3 regions of the Variovorax sp. OK605 genome follow, and region 2 is predicted to be linked to each of the others. Evidence: riboswitches for the same ligand, from Rfam matches in the RefSeq annotation. Region 2 holds a riboswitch; each other region holds the start of a gene.
What was found. A riboswitch is a leader RNA that binds a small molecule or an ion and turns the genes downstream of it on or off. The one in region 2 is predicted to bind glycine.
Positions count from the first base shown of each region.

Region 1: it holds a riboswitch for glycine, as region 2 does, so the genes downstream of both, gcvT (glycine cleavage system aminomethyltransferase GcvT) here and BM013_RS11180 (D-amino acid dehydrogenase) in region 2, are expected to answer to the same signal.
Region 3: it holds a riboswitch for glycine, as region 2 does, so the genes downstream of both, BM013_RS05510 (ABC transporter substrate-binding protein) here and BM013_RS11180 (D-amino acid dehydrogenase) in region 2, are expected to answer to the same signal.

Region 1 covers NZ_FOWL01000014.1:163,754-168,181, forward strand. Annotated here, with positions in the region: gene gcvP (aminomethyl-transferring glycine dehydrogenase) at 1-348, opposite strand, end outside; gene gcvH (glycine cleavage system protein GcvH) at 480-851, opposite strand; gene gcvT (glycine cleavage system aminomethyltransferase GcvT) at 930-2,111, opposite strand; glycine riboswitch at 2,165-2,277, opposite strand; glycine riboswitch at 2,290-2,380, opposite strand; gene BM013_RS30180 (hypothetical protein) at 2,415-2,984, opposite strand; gene BM013_RS30185 (MFS transporter) at 3,194-4,387, opposite strand.
Region 2 covers NZ_FOWL01000003.1:635,375-639,802, forward strand. Annotated here, with positions in the region: gene rfbD (dTDP-4-dehydrorhamnose reductase) at 1-296, opposite strand, end outside; gene rfbB (dTDP-glucose 4,6-dehydratase) at 293-1,366, opposite strand; glycine riboswitch at 1,493-1,583, shown strand; glycine riboswitch at 1,620-1,734, shown strand; gene BM013_RS11180 (D-amino acid dehydrogenase) at 1,825-3,126, shown strand; gene BM013_RS11185 (FIST signal transduction protein) at 3,165-4,428, opposite strand, start outside.
Region 3 covers NZ_FOWL01000002.1:240,438-244,865, reverse strand. Annotated here, with positions in the region: gene BM013_RS05520 (ABC transporter permease) at 1-155, opposite strand, end outside; gene BM013_RS05515 (ABC transporter permease) at 175-1,116, opposite strand; gene BM013_RS05510 (ABC transporter substrate-binding protein) at 1,139-2,722, opposite strand; glycine riboswitch at 2,863-2,987, opposite strand; gene BM013_RS05505 (hypothetical protein) at 3,181-3,957, opposite strand; gene BM013_RS05500 (ABC transporter ATP-binding protein) at 4,036-4,428, shown strand, end outside.

The DNA.
Region 1 (4,428 bases), on a different contig from region 2:
GTAGGCCGTGTACCAGGCGGGGTTCTCCAGGATGTTGCGCAGGATCACGCCCGGCGTGTGCGTGCCGTAGTAGCCCTGGCCGATGAAGTTCCTGAACACCTTGTTCTTCGACGCCATCGCCTTCAGCTCGGCCAGCGCGTCGGCTTCGGTCACCGGCGCGGGCAGGCGCATCGGCTTGCTCCTGCGGATGGCCGCGGGCACGATGCCGTCGATGAGCTCCGCGCGCGTCGTCGAGCCGATCACCGGCAGCATGCGCGCCTCGTCCGCCGCATCGATGCCGATGTGGCGGGCAAGGAATTCTTCGGCGTTCTCTAGTTCTTGCAAAGAGGGAAGGGCGGGCGTCGGCATGGCGGTGACTGTCTATCGGCGTTAATAAAAGAACTCAGCGGTCGCCGCCGGGCCGCCCCAAGGCGGACCGCGCCTTCCCCATGGGGGATGGAGAAGCACACGAAGTGGCAAGCCGAGGGGCAAACATCATTTCAGGATTCGGCGGCGAACTTGTCGTACGACGCGGCGTCGAGCAGGGCGTCGAGCTGCGCGGGTTCGCTCAGCTTGACCTTGAAGAACCAGCCGCTGGCCAGCGGGTCGCTGTTGGCGAGCGAGGGGTCGGCGCGCAGCGCTTCGTTCACTTCGGTGACTTCGCCCGACACGGGCATGAACACATCGGCGGCGGCCTTGACCGATTCGACGACGCCGGCGACTTCGCCTTGCGCGAAGCTCTTGCCGACTTCAGGCAGGTCGACGAACACCACGTCGCCCAGCGCATCCTGCGCATGCACGGTGATGCCGACGGTGGCCGCGTCGCCTTCGGCCGACACCCATTCGTGGTCCTTGGTGTACTTGATGCTCATGGAAAACTCCTCGTGGAAAAAATGTTTCGGGGTGCAGAGCCTAACGGGGCTCGGTGTGCATCAACCGCGTCAGCCGCGTCAACCACGGTAGTAGCGGGTGGGCACGAAAGGCATGGTGGACACTTCCATCGGCACCGGCTTGCCGCGCACGATGGCCTGCACGCGCGTGCCGGGCTGCGAGAACGCGGTGGCCACGTAGCCCATGGCCACGCAGCGGTCGGCCGTCGGGCCGAGCAGGCCGCTGGTGACGATGCCGATGTCATGGCCTTCGAAGGACTGCAGCACGGTCCCGTCGCGCACCGGAATGCGCTCCAGCGCCACCAGTCCCACGCGTTTGCGCTTGAGCGTGTCGTGGTCGGTGTGGCCGGCCGCGCCCGCGGTGGCCGCGGCCAGCTGCGCCAGGATCTTCGCGGCGCCGGGGAAGCCGCCTTCGCGCGCGCCGCCCGCGCGGCGCACCTTCTGCATCGCCCAGTTGAGCGAGGCCTCGACCGGCGTGGTGGTGGTGTCGATGTCGTTGCCGTACAGGCACAGGCCGGCTTCCAGGCGCAGCGAATTGCGCGCGCCGAGGCCCACGGGCTTCACCTCGGGCTGGGCCAGCAGCAGGCGGGCCAGCGCGTCGGCGTCCTTGGCGGCCACCGAGATCTCGAAGCCGTCTTCGCCGGTGTAGCCGCTGCGGGTGACGAAGGCGTCGACCTTGACTTTGTCATCGCCGATCTGCACCGCGCCGCCGGTCATGAACACGAAGCGCTCGATGCCGGGCGACAGCCGCGCCAGCGTGGCCGCGGCCTGCGGGCCCTGCAGCGCCAGCAGGGCGTGGTCGGGTAGGGGCTGCACGTCGCAGCGGCCGCCGATCTTCTGCTGGATGTGGGCGATGTCGGCCACCTTGCAGGCGCCGTTGACGATCACGAAGAGCGAGCCGTTGCCTTCGTTGAAGAACATCAGGTCGTCGAGGATGCCGCCTTCGTCGTTCAGCAGCAGGCCGTAGCGCTGCTTGCCGGCGGGCAGGTCGACCACGTCGACGGGCATCAGGGTTTCGAAGGCGGCGGCGGCGTCGGGGCCCACCAGGCGCAGCTGGCCCATGTGGGAAATGTCGAACAGGCCGGCCGCGTCGCGCGTGTGCTTGTGCTCGGCCATCAGGCCGGCGGGGTACTGCACCGGCATCGAGTAGCCCGCGAAGGGCACCATGCGGGCGCCGAGCGCCACGTGGAGGTCGTACAGCGGCGTCTTGAGAAGGGTGTCGGAGGCGGAAGAAGCAGCCACGGGGCTCTCCAGAGGGCAAAAGGGGCAGACGAAATCCATGACGCAAGCCATGGGCCACCCCTGCTGTCCGCTTTACCTGAGAGATTCACCCCACGATCGGGGTTTGCTCCTTCGGTGGGCCGGTGCACCGTTTCGGGTGCCGCGGCCTCTCTCCAGCAAGGAAACGCCGGTGTTCACCGGCGCCTTGTCAGTCCTTTTGCCTGAGCGTTCGGGAATCCCCTGCGCCTTCGGCGGCCCCGTCGTGCGGGGCTCTCTCCTGACCCGGGCGAGTGTAGTGGATCGCGCGGGGCCCAGGTTTTTGTTTCAGTGAACGATCTCGGCCGGCGGCAGCAGCCGGTCGATGCGCTCGCGCAGCGATTCGGCGCGCTCCGGACCGGCGGTCTTCTCGACCTCGCTGAGCATCAGCGCGGCGATGGTCAGCATCGCGTCGCGGTCGCGCGCCTCGCGCAGGGCGTCGCGCATCTGCAGCGCGAACCTGGGGTCGCGGCGCACGAACATGCGCTCGCACATGTCGAACAGGAACATGCGCGTGGTGGCCAGCGAGCGCTTGCCGTCGAAGCTGTCGGCCGAGGTGCTGACCTGGATCGGTTCCGCGACCGGGGCGGCCGCAGCCGCAGCCTGGGCCTGGGCCTGCGCCGCCTGCGCGGCGGCTGCTGCCGCGGCGGCGGCCGCCTGGGGGTCCTGCAGGTAGCCGCGCTGCACCAGCGCCAGCAGCGCCTGCTCGGCCTCGTCCCGGGTGGTGAACAGCGGACTGAAGTCGGTCAGCGAGCGCCGGCCGTCGGCCATCAGCAGCAGCGCGCGCTCACGCTGGGTGAGCGTGCGCTGGCCGCCCTGCAGTTCGTCGCGCGCCTTGTCGGTCTTGGTGGGAAGCATGCAGCCACAGCCTTGGGGAATCGAGGACTGCAGCATCGTTGCAAGTGGTGACACCTTCATGAACCATTCGACTTACAGGGCCACAAGCTCAGCCGCCTGCGCTTTCCTTGCGGATGAGCCAATGGTTGCGCGCGCGTTCAACCCATTCAACCCATTCAACCCGTTCAACCCGTTCAACCCGTTCAACCCGTTCAACCCGTTCAACCCGTTCAGGCCGCGGCACCCTCCACGCCCGCGCCCATCGGCTGCATCGACCGGTTGCGCAGCCGCAGCGCGAGCACCGTGGCCACGCACAGCACGCACAACACGGCGGTCAGCGTGACGCCCAGGCCGCGCGCGTCCGACAGCATGCCGAACAGCGGCGACACCAGCCCGCCCACCGACAGCGCCAGCCCGAGCGTGATGCCGCTGGCCGTGGCCGGGTTGCGCGGCAGGTAGTCCTGCGCCAGCGTCACCTGCGCGGCGAAGGGCAGGAACATGCTCATGCCGAGCAGCGCGGTGCAGGCCAGCGCCCAGCCGGCCGAGGGCGCGAGCACCAGGCCGGCCAGCGCCGGCAAGGCGAGCAGGTAGCCCGCGCGAATGGTGCCCATGCGCCCGATGCGGTCGCCCAGCCAGCCGCCGAGCAGCGTGCCCACCGCGCCCGCGGCGGTGAAGGCCGTGAGCGCCGCGGCGCCCTGGAAAGCCGTGCCGTGCAGGTCGCGCGTGATGCGCAACGAGAGCATCGACAGCACCGTGACGTACGGGATCGACCAGCCCACGATGGTCGCCACCAGCCAGCCGAAGGCGCGCCAGTCGTTGGGCGGCTTCGCCACTGCGGCGCCGGCCTTGCGCGCGGCGGCCGAAGCGGCCGCCGCGGCGCTGCCCGCGCGCCCCGTGCTGGCCAGCAGCCAGACCACCCCCATCACCACCGCCGGCACGCCCAGCAGGTAGCTGCGCGACAGGCTGCCGCCGCCCACCGCCGTGGCCGCCAGCACCGGCGCGAATGACGCGCCGATGGTGCCGCCCACCGAGAACACGCTCATCGCCTTCTGCGACGCACCGCCCGCCGCGCGCGCCGCCACCGTGGCCGGCGGGTGGTAGGCCGCGATGCCCAGGCCGCACAGCGCAATGGCGATCCAGGTCAGCAGGTAGCTCTGGCTCAGCCCCGCCAGCACCACGCCCAGCGCGGCCACCAGGAAGCCCGTGGGCACCAGCCAGCTGCGCGGATGGCGGTCGGCGTACAGGCCGAACAGCGGCTGCACCACGCTCGACAGCCCGGTGGCCGCCAGCATCAGGCCGGCCGCGGCCGTGTAGCTGTAGCCGCGCTCCAGCACCATGAAGGGCAGCAGCGCGGGCACCAGGCCCTGGTAGAGATCGTTGACGGCATGGGTGCCGGTGAGCAGCCCGAGGCGGCGCTTGTTCATGGCTATCGTTTCTTTCGTTTTCTTGTGAAAAAGCGATCGTA
Region 2 (4,428 bases):
ATCAGCGCACCGATCTGCTGGGCCGCTTCGGCCACGACGCCGGGCGACGTGGCGTTGAGCTTGCGCGCGAACTCGGGCTCGCTCTCGGCCTTGTCGACGGCCGTGTGCGCAGCGGCGTTCACGATGACGTCGGGGCGCACCTTCAGCACCGTGTCGGCCAGCTGCTCGGGGCGGCTGAAGTCGGCGCGGAAATCCGTGCTGTCGAAATCGAGCGCAACCAGTTCGCCGAGCGGCGCCAGGCTGCGCTGCAATTCCCAGCCGACCTGTCCGCCCTTGCCCAGCAGCAGCAGCTTCATGTGGCGGCCTTTGCGTCGTCGTATTGCTTCTCGACCCATTCGCGGTAGGCGCCGCTCTGCACGTTGCTCACCCACTCGCTGTTCGCCAGGTACCACTCGACGGTCTTGCGGATGCCGGTGTCGAAGGTTTCAGCGGGCTTCCAGCCGAGTTCGCGCTCGAGCTTGCGCGCGTCGATGGCGTAGCGGCGGTCATGGCCCGGGCGGTCCGTGACGTAGGCGATCTGCTCCTTGTACGGCTTGCCGTCGGCGCGGGGGCGCAGCTCGTCGAGCAGCGCACACACGGTGTTGACGATCTCGATGTTGGGCTTCTCGTTCCAGCCGCCCACGTTGTAGGTCTCGCCCAGCCTGCCCGCTTCGAGCACGCGGCGAACGGCGCTGCAGTGGTCTTTCACATAGAGCCAGTCGCGCACCTGCATGCCGTCACCGTACACGGGCAGGTTCTTGCCGGCCAGCGCGTTGACGATCATCAGCGGGATCAGCTTCTCGGGGAAGTGGAACGGGCCGTAGTTGTTCGAGCAGTTCGTGGTCAGCACGGGCAGGCCGTAGGTGTGGTGCCAGGCGCGCACGAGGTGGTCGCTGGCGGCCTTGCTGGCCGAGTACGGGCTGTTGGGCTCGTACTTGTGTTCTTCGGTGAAGGCGGGGTCGGTCTTCGAGAGCGAGCCGTAGACCTCGTCGGTCGACACGTGCAGGAAGCGGAAGGCGGTCTTCTCGTCGGCCGGCAGCGCGCTCCAGAAGCCGCGCACGGATTCGAGCAGGCGGAAGGTGCCGAGCACGTTGGTCTGCACGAAATCCTCGGGGCCGTGGATCGAGCGATCGACGTGCGATTCCGCGGCGAAGTTCACGACGGCGCGCGGCTTGTGCTCGGCCAGCAGGCGGTCGATCAGTGCGCTGTCGCCGATGTCGCCCTGCACGAAGATGTGCTTCGGGTTGCCCTTGAGCGACGCGAGGGTCTCGAGGTTGCCCGCGTAGGTCAGTTTGTCGAGGTTCACGACCGGCTCGTCGCTGTTCGCGATCCAGTCGAGTACGAAATTGGCGCCAATGAAGCCGGCGCCGCCGGTAACCAGGATCATGGGGTCCCTTTTATGTTGTGAAAACTCGCCCTGCGGCAAATCACGAATGATCAACCGGCCATTATCCCATCGGCCCGGCGCCCAAAAACCGGCGGGTTGGCAGCCACGCAGCCCCCGCCTACAATCGCGCCCACTGCAGGAGAGCGGGCCACCCCGGTGGCCCTACCGAAGGCGCAAACTCCCATAAACGCTCAGGTCGGCCCGACGAAGTCCCGATGGAGGATTTCGGCAAGGGGTCAGTACTGCATCAACTGAAACGCCGTCTGGAGAGCCGCCACGCCATTTCATGGCCGTGACGCACCGAAGGAGCAAACCCGCTGCGGGCGCAGCGGGTGAATCTCTCAGGTACCGAGGACAGGGGGAGCGGCAACTTGGACACGGCCGTCCGGTTGCCTGCTATTGATTCAATAGCACACCACGCCCGTCGTTCAAGCGCTGCAACCTCAAAGGTACTTGAAATGCGCGTGATCGTTCTTGGCGCCGGCCTGCTCGGCGTGACCTCGGCTTACTACCTCCAGCAACTCGGCCACGACGTGACCGTGATCGACCGGCAGGCCACCCCCGCCGCCGAAACCAGCTTCGCCAACGGCGGGCAGATCTCGGTCAGCCATGCCGAACCCTGGGCCAACCCCAGCGCACCGCTCAAGGTGCTGCAATGGCTGGGCAAGGAGGACGCCCCGCTGCTCTTCCGTATCCGCGCCGACATGCGCCAGTGGCTCTGGGGCCTGCAGTTCCTGCGCGAATGCACCCCGGCGCGCACCCGCCACAACATCGAGCAGATCGTTCGTTTGGGTACATACAGCCGCGACATGTTGCAGCAATTGCGTCGCGACACCCATCTGGCCTACGACCAGCGCACCCAGGGCATCCTGCACTTCTATACGACGCAGAAGGAATTCGACGGCGCCCTTGCCCCCGCCGAGCAGATGCGCGCCCTGGGCTGCGAGCGCCAGGTCATCTCGGCCGACGAGGCCGTGAAGATCGAGCCCGCCCTCGCCCACATCCGCCCGAAGCTGGCCGGCGCCACCTTCACGGCCGAAGACGAATCCGGCGACGCCAACCGCTTCGCGCGCGAACTCTGCAAGCTCGCGGCGGCGGCCGGCGTGAAGTTCCTGATGAGCCACACCATCACCGCGCTGCGCGAAGCCGGCGGCAAGATCGACCACGTCGAAGCCACCGACAACGAAGGCCGCTTCCAGCGCATCCGCGGCGACGCGTTCGTGATGGCGATGGGCTCGCTGAGCCCGCTGCTCGCGGCGCCGCTGGGCATCCGGCTGCCGATCTACCCGGCCAAGGGCTATTCGGTGACGCTGCCCGTGAAAGACGCCTCCAAGGCCCACCAGGTCTCGCTGACCGACGACGAGTTCAAGCTGGTGTTCTCGCGCTACACGTCCGAGTCCGGCGACCGCCTGCGCATCGCCGGCACGGCCGAGCTCAACGGCTACGACCGCGACCTGAACCAGGTGCGCTGCGAAGCCATCGTGCGCCGCGTCGAAGCGCTGTTCCCCGGCGCCGGCGACACCACGCAGGCCCAGTTCTGGACCGGCCTGCGCCCCGCCACGCCGAGCAACGTGCCGCTGATCGGCAAGACGAAGCTGCAGAACCTGTTCCTCAACACCGGCCACGGCACGCTCGGCTGGACCCACGCCTGCGGCTCGGGCAAGTCGATCGCGCGCATCGTGAGCGGGCTGGCGCCCGAGGTCGATTTCGCGTTCACCGGCATGCCGGCACCGCAGCCGCGCGTGCTGCAGCCGGCCTGACCGCCTGATGGCTTGGTGACCGGACTGCGGCGTTCGCTTCAGTCGTTGCTGGTGAACACCGTCAGCACCCCGGTATAGCCATACAGGTGGTGCCGGGCGATTTCACCCGCGGCAAAGAAGCCGACCAACGGCACATCGCCCAGCGCGTGCCGCACGATCTGCAGCTCGGCGCCCGGCGCGCCGAAGTGCGGTCCGCCGCGGCCGGAGCAGCTCACGTACACCGCGCCGGCAATGCGCCGCGCCGGGTGCGGCGCCGCCTCGGCCTCGCCGGCGGCCACGGCGCGCGCGGTGGCCAGCGTCTGTTCTTCGGGCTCCAGCTCTTCACGGATTTCCGCGCAGATGCGCATCAGGTCGGCCCGGGCGGCCTGCGCGTTGCGGCGGCAGAAGGTCAGCCGCATGCCGGCCTCGGCGGTGTCGGCAATGGCGATGCCGCGCCGCGTGGGGTCCAGGCCGATGATGTGGCGCACCAGCACGTCGGCCCCCAGGTCGCCGGTGCGGCGGATGCCGTCGCTGCCCGCGTCGGCCAGACCGACCAGCGTGTTGCGCACGGCGTCGATGGCTTCCTGCGGCCGCTCGAGCGACACCTGCAGGTCGGCCAGCAGCACGTCGAGCGCCGGTTCGCCGTCGAGCCTGAGCAGCAGGTTGCCGTCGGCCTCGGTGATCTCGCGCTGGCGCCCCGCCCCCGAGCGCAGCGGCTGGCAGCCCTGCGTGACGCGCGACACCAGCCGCACGCCCTCGCCGAACACCACGCCCGACAAGCCGCCCGAGAACACGCCGCCCGCCGCGCCGTGGCCGCGGATGTTGCCGTTGCCGCCGATCGCGAACTGCAGCGCGCTGCCGCGGCCCGAGGTCAGGCCGCCGAACAGGTAGCCAGTGTCGGTGCGCCCGGCCATCTCGCCGATCAGCTCGGCCAGGTCGGGCGTTGCGGGGTCGGCGTGGACCAGCGCGGTGTGCGCCTCGAAGCCGCTCATTTCCGAGTTGCCCAGCGGCGCCACGCCCGAGAACACGCGGTACTGGTCGCTGGGCAGCGCGCACAGCATCAGGCTGATGCCGGGCTCGTCGAAATACTCGGCGTTGTTGGCCGACACGCCGATGCCGACGGTGCCCGACCAGTCGGTGACCTCGGGCAGCTCGGCGCTCAGGTGGTCGAGGATGTCCTGCGCGTCGCTCGCATAGTGGTCGGTGATGTAGAGCAGCCCGAGCGTCGGCGACGACGCGTAGTCGGGCAGTGCCATCTGCGCACGCAACTGGGCCAGCACGAGGCCGGCCGCCATGCGCCATTGCGGATGGGTGGCATGGCCG
Region 3 (4,428 bases), on a different contig from region 2:
AGCACCAGCAGCACCAGCACGCCGCCGCCGGCGCGCACCGACCCGTTGGCCAGGATGCGCTTGAGCAGCGAGCGGCGCCTGGGCGGCGGCAGTGCCTCCACGGCGCCGTCGGATGCAGGCCCCGGGGGGGCGAGGGAAAGAGACGAATCGGTCATGGTATTTCTTCGTGGCGGTTCAATACCGGATGCGGGGGTCGAACACCAGGTAGCTCACATCGATCAGCAGATTGATGAGCACATAGATGACGGAGAAGAACAGCGTGATGCCCTGGATCAGCGGAAAGTCGCGCGAGAGCACCGCGTCGACCGTGAGCTGGCCGAGCCCCGGAATGGCGAACACCGTCTCGGTGACCACCACGCCGCCGATGAGCAGCGCAATGCCGATGCCGATCACCGTGACGATGGGAATCGCCGCGTTGGCCAGCGCATGGCGCATCAGCAGGCGCGTCTCCGATATGCCCTTGGCGCGCGCCGTGCGGATGTAGTCCTCGGTCATGGCCTCGGCCACCGCCGCGCGCGTGACGCGCGCGATCAGCGCCACGTAGATGATCGACAGCGTGATCGACGGCAGGATCAGGTGCTTGAGCCACAGCAGCGGCCCCTGGCTCAGCCGCGCGTAGCCCTGCACCGGCAGCCACTGCAGGTGCAGCGCGAAGATCCAGATGAGCACGTAGCCGATGACGAAGGCGGGTATCGAGAAACCCATCACCGAGAAGCCCATGAGCATGCGGTCGAGCCACCCGCCATGGCGCCACGCGGCGATCACGCCCAGCGGCACCGCGATGAGGATGGTGACCACCAGCGTCACCGCGGCCAGCGACACCGTGGCCTCGATGCGCTGGCCGATCAGCTCGGTCACGGTCTTCTTCATGAAGTACGACTCGCCCAGGTTGCCCTGCAGCAGCTGCGCGCTCCAGTGGAAGAACTGCACGGGCAGCGACTGGTTCAGGCCCAGCTGCTCGCGCACCCTGGCGATGTTCTCGCTGGTGCCGCTGTCGCCCACGATGGCGGCCGCGGGGTCGCCGGGCGCGAGCCGCAGCATCAGGAAGACGATCAGCGCGACGATGACGAGCACCGGCACGGTCGAGAGAATGCGGCGTGCAAGAAAGAGCAGCATGGGCGGGTCCCGTGAGGCGGGCTCAGTTCTTCTTCAGGTTCCAGAACACGCCGACCGGCGAGCGCACCACGCCGCTCACCACGCCCTTGCGGTAGGCCGTGAGCGGCTTGTATTCGCCGATGGGCGCGTAGATGCCGGTGTCGTACACGCGCTGCTGGATGGCCGTGGCCAGTTCCTTGCGCTTGGGTTCGTCGGCCGTGGCGAGGAACTCCGACTTCAGCTGCTCGAGCTTGTCGTCGGTGGCCCAGCCGAACCAGCCCTTGTCGCCGGTGCCGGTGAGCGGTGCGAAGAACATCGGGTTCATGTTGTCGGCAATGCCCCAGCCGGTGATGAAGAGGTTCCAGCCGCCGTTGGTGACCGGGTCTTTCTTGGCGCGGCGCGTGACCAGCGTGGGCCAGTCCATCGACTGCATGTCGACGTTGAAGCCGGCCTGCTTGAGCAGCTGCGCCATCACCGGCGGAAACTTGTTGAGCACCGCGAAGTCGGCCGGGAACATCAGCACCACGGGCTTGCCGTCATAGCCGGCTTCCTTCAGCAGCGCCTTGGCCTTCTCGAACTGCGGCTTGCCGGTGAAGTAGCCGGTCTTGTCGGTCGCGAAGGTCGAGCCGCACGGGTAGATGGAGGCGCAGCTGTTGTACAGCTCCTTGTGCACCAGCTGGGCGCGCATGAGCGCCTCCTGGTTGATGGCCATGAACGCGGCCTGCGCGATCTTCGGGTTGTCGAAGGGTGGGATCAGGTGGTTCAGGTGCAGCGCGAACGAGCCCTTGGACACCGGGCTGTCGAGCGTGATGGCGGGGTTGTTCTTCAGCGCCGTGTACTGCTCGGAGGGCACCCACTCGATCATGTCGACCTCGCCGTTGGCCAGCGCGTTGGCCTGCGTCTGCGCGTCCTTCAGGATGATCCATTCCATGCGGTCGACGTACACGTTCTTGCCGCCGGCGGTGCCCGAGGGCGCCTCGGTGCGCGGCACGTACCTGGTGTTCTTCAGGTAGACGATCTTCTCGCCGGGGCGGTACTCGTCCTTCTTGAAGATGTACGGGCCCGAGCCGGTGGCGTCGTCGATCTGCTTGTCGGCGGGCGTGGCGGCCACGCGCGCGGGCATGATGAAAGGCGGGTTCGACGAAGGCTTGCTCAGCGCGTCGAGCACCATGCCGAAGGTGTCCTTGAACACCAGCTTGAAGGTGTTGGCGTCGACCGCCTCGGCCTTGTCGAGCGCGGCGAACATCTTCTGGCCCAGGCCGTCGCGCTGGCCCCAGCGCTTGAGCGAGGCGAGCACGTCTTCCGAGGTGACGGGCTTGCCGTCGTGGAAGGCCAGGCTCTTGCGCAGCGTGAAGGTCCAGGTCTTGCCGTCGGGGCTGGTCGTGTACTTGTCGACCATCTGCGGATGCACCTTGCCCTGCTCGTCCACGCCGAACAACGTGTCGTAGACCATGTAGCCGTGGTTGCGCGTGATGAAGGCGGTGGTCCAGATCGGGTCGAGGATCTTCAGGTCGGACTGCGGCACCAGGCGCAGCACCTTGCCGGTGTCCTGCGCGAAGGTGGTGGCTGCCGCCGCGGCCAGCAGGGCGCCCGCGAAGATGGCTTTCAGTCGTCGTTTCGTCAGCATGGGTCAGTTCTCCGGTTGAAAAAGGGGGACGCGAAAACGGGCAACGCCAGGAACACATGCGTCGTGTGGCGTTGCGGAAAACAAGTCATGGAAACAAGGAGGCTCCGGAAGCGAACACGGACACCCCGCGCTCTGCGCGGCGTGCCCCTGCTGTCCTTTTGCCTGAGAGATTCACCCCGCGCGCACATCGCACAGGGCTTGCCCCTTCGGCGGCTGCCCTCGGTCCCTGCAACGGGTCCGGTCAGCGCTCTCCAGCGTTAGAAAAATCCAGTCTTGGGACCTGAGCGTTCTGGGCTATCGCCTTCGGTAATGCACTAACTCGAAGCATCGAGCCGGCATTTCTCCTGGATGGATTTCTCCAAAGCAGTTTGCGTGCCACTCGGCGCGATGCGCGTGGCCCTCCGCTGCGCGCACGGTGCGCGTGCGCCGCGCACACGGTGCGCCGTACGCCTTTGTATTTACTGCGGCCCGCCGCAGAAGCCCGCGCGCTCGGTGGTCTTCGCGGTGAAGCGGATGCGCGAGCTGACCGCGGCGCTCTGCGGTTCGTTCTGGCCCCACTCGGTCTGCAGCCACGTGTACTGCCAGTCGTACAGGCCACCGGGTTTCGCGGCTTCGCCGTAGGCGATGCGCAGGCTGCCGTTGCTCTCGTCGTGGCAGTGCCTGGAGGTCTTGTATTCCTTCTCGCTGAAGCAGGCGCGGATCATCTTGAAGCACGAGAAGGGAATGTCTTCGTGCACGGCCTTGCCGTCCTCGAGCGGCACGAAGTCGGCGGTGTCGAACGAGGCGCCGCCGCCCGAGTACATCTCCGACACGGTCTGCAGCACGGCCACCGCCCACTTGCCTTCGGCCAGCGGATAGAGCGCGGGCGCGAGCGACAGGCGGGTCTCGGGCGCGCCCGCGTTGTCCTCCTTCCTGACGGACTCGGCGTAGGCCGGGAATTCGTACATGCGGTCGAGCTGCCAGCCCTTCGCGTCGGTGGTGCGCTTGACGCGCGCCATGGCCAGCGGCTGCGCGGAGAGCACGACGAAATCGCCCGGCGTTGCGCCGCGTGGGCGGTACAGGCCCAGCTGCTGCACGTCGCACGGCTGCGGCAGCAGGGCGCACAGGCGCGCACGCCATTGCGCATCGACCGACTCGGGCTTCTTCACCACCTCGAACACCTGCGCGGACGGCGCGGCGAGCATCGGGCCGGCGAACAACGACACGAGGAGACCGGTGGCGAGCAGCTTTTTCATGGAGCCGAATGGTAGCCACGGCGGGCGCCTTTCGTGCGGCCGGCTGCACAAGCTCGCTTGGTACAGTCGGCCGCGACCATGAACCCACCTACCCCCCTCCTCCAGATCGGCGCGCTCGGCTTCGCGTACCCCGGCCAGCCCGCCATCGCCTCGAACTGGAGCGCCGCCATCGGCCCCGGCGTGACGCTGCTGTACGGCGACACCGGCGCGGGCAAGTCGGCGCTGCTGCAGGTGATCGCGGGCGCGCTGCCCGCCACCGGCGAGCTGAGCGTGGCGGGCACCAGCCTGGCCGCGTCGCCCGAGGCCTATCGCCGCAACGTCTTCTTCGTCGACCCGTCCACCGACCGATTCGACCAGGCCACGGTGCACCAATGCACCGCCGCGCTGCGCGAGGGCGACGCGGGCTTCGACGACGCCCGCTGGCAGGCGCTGGTCGAAGGCTTCTCGCTGACCCCGCACCTGGAGAAGTCG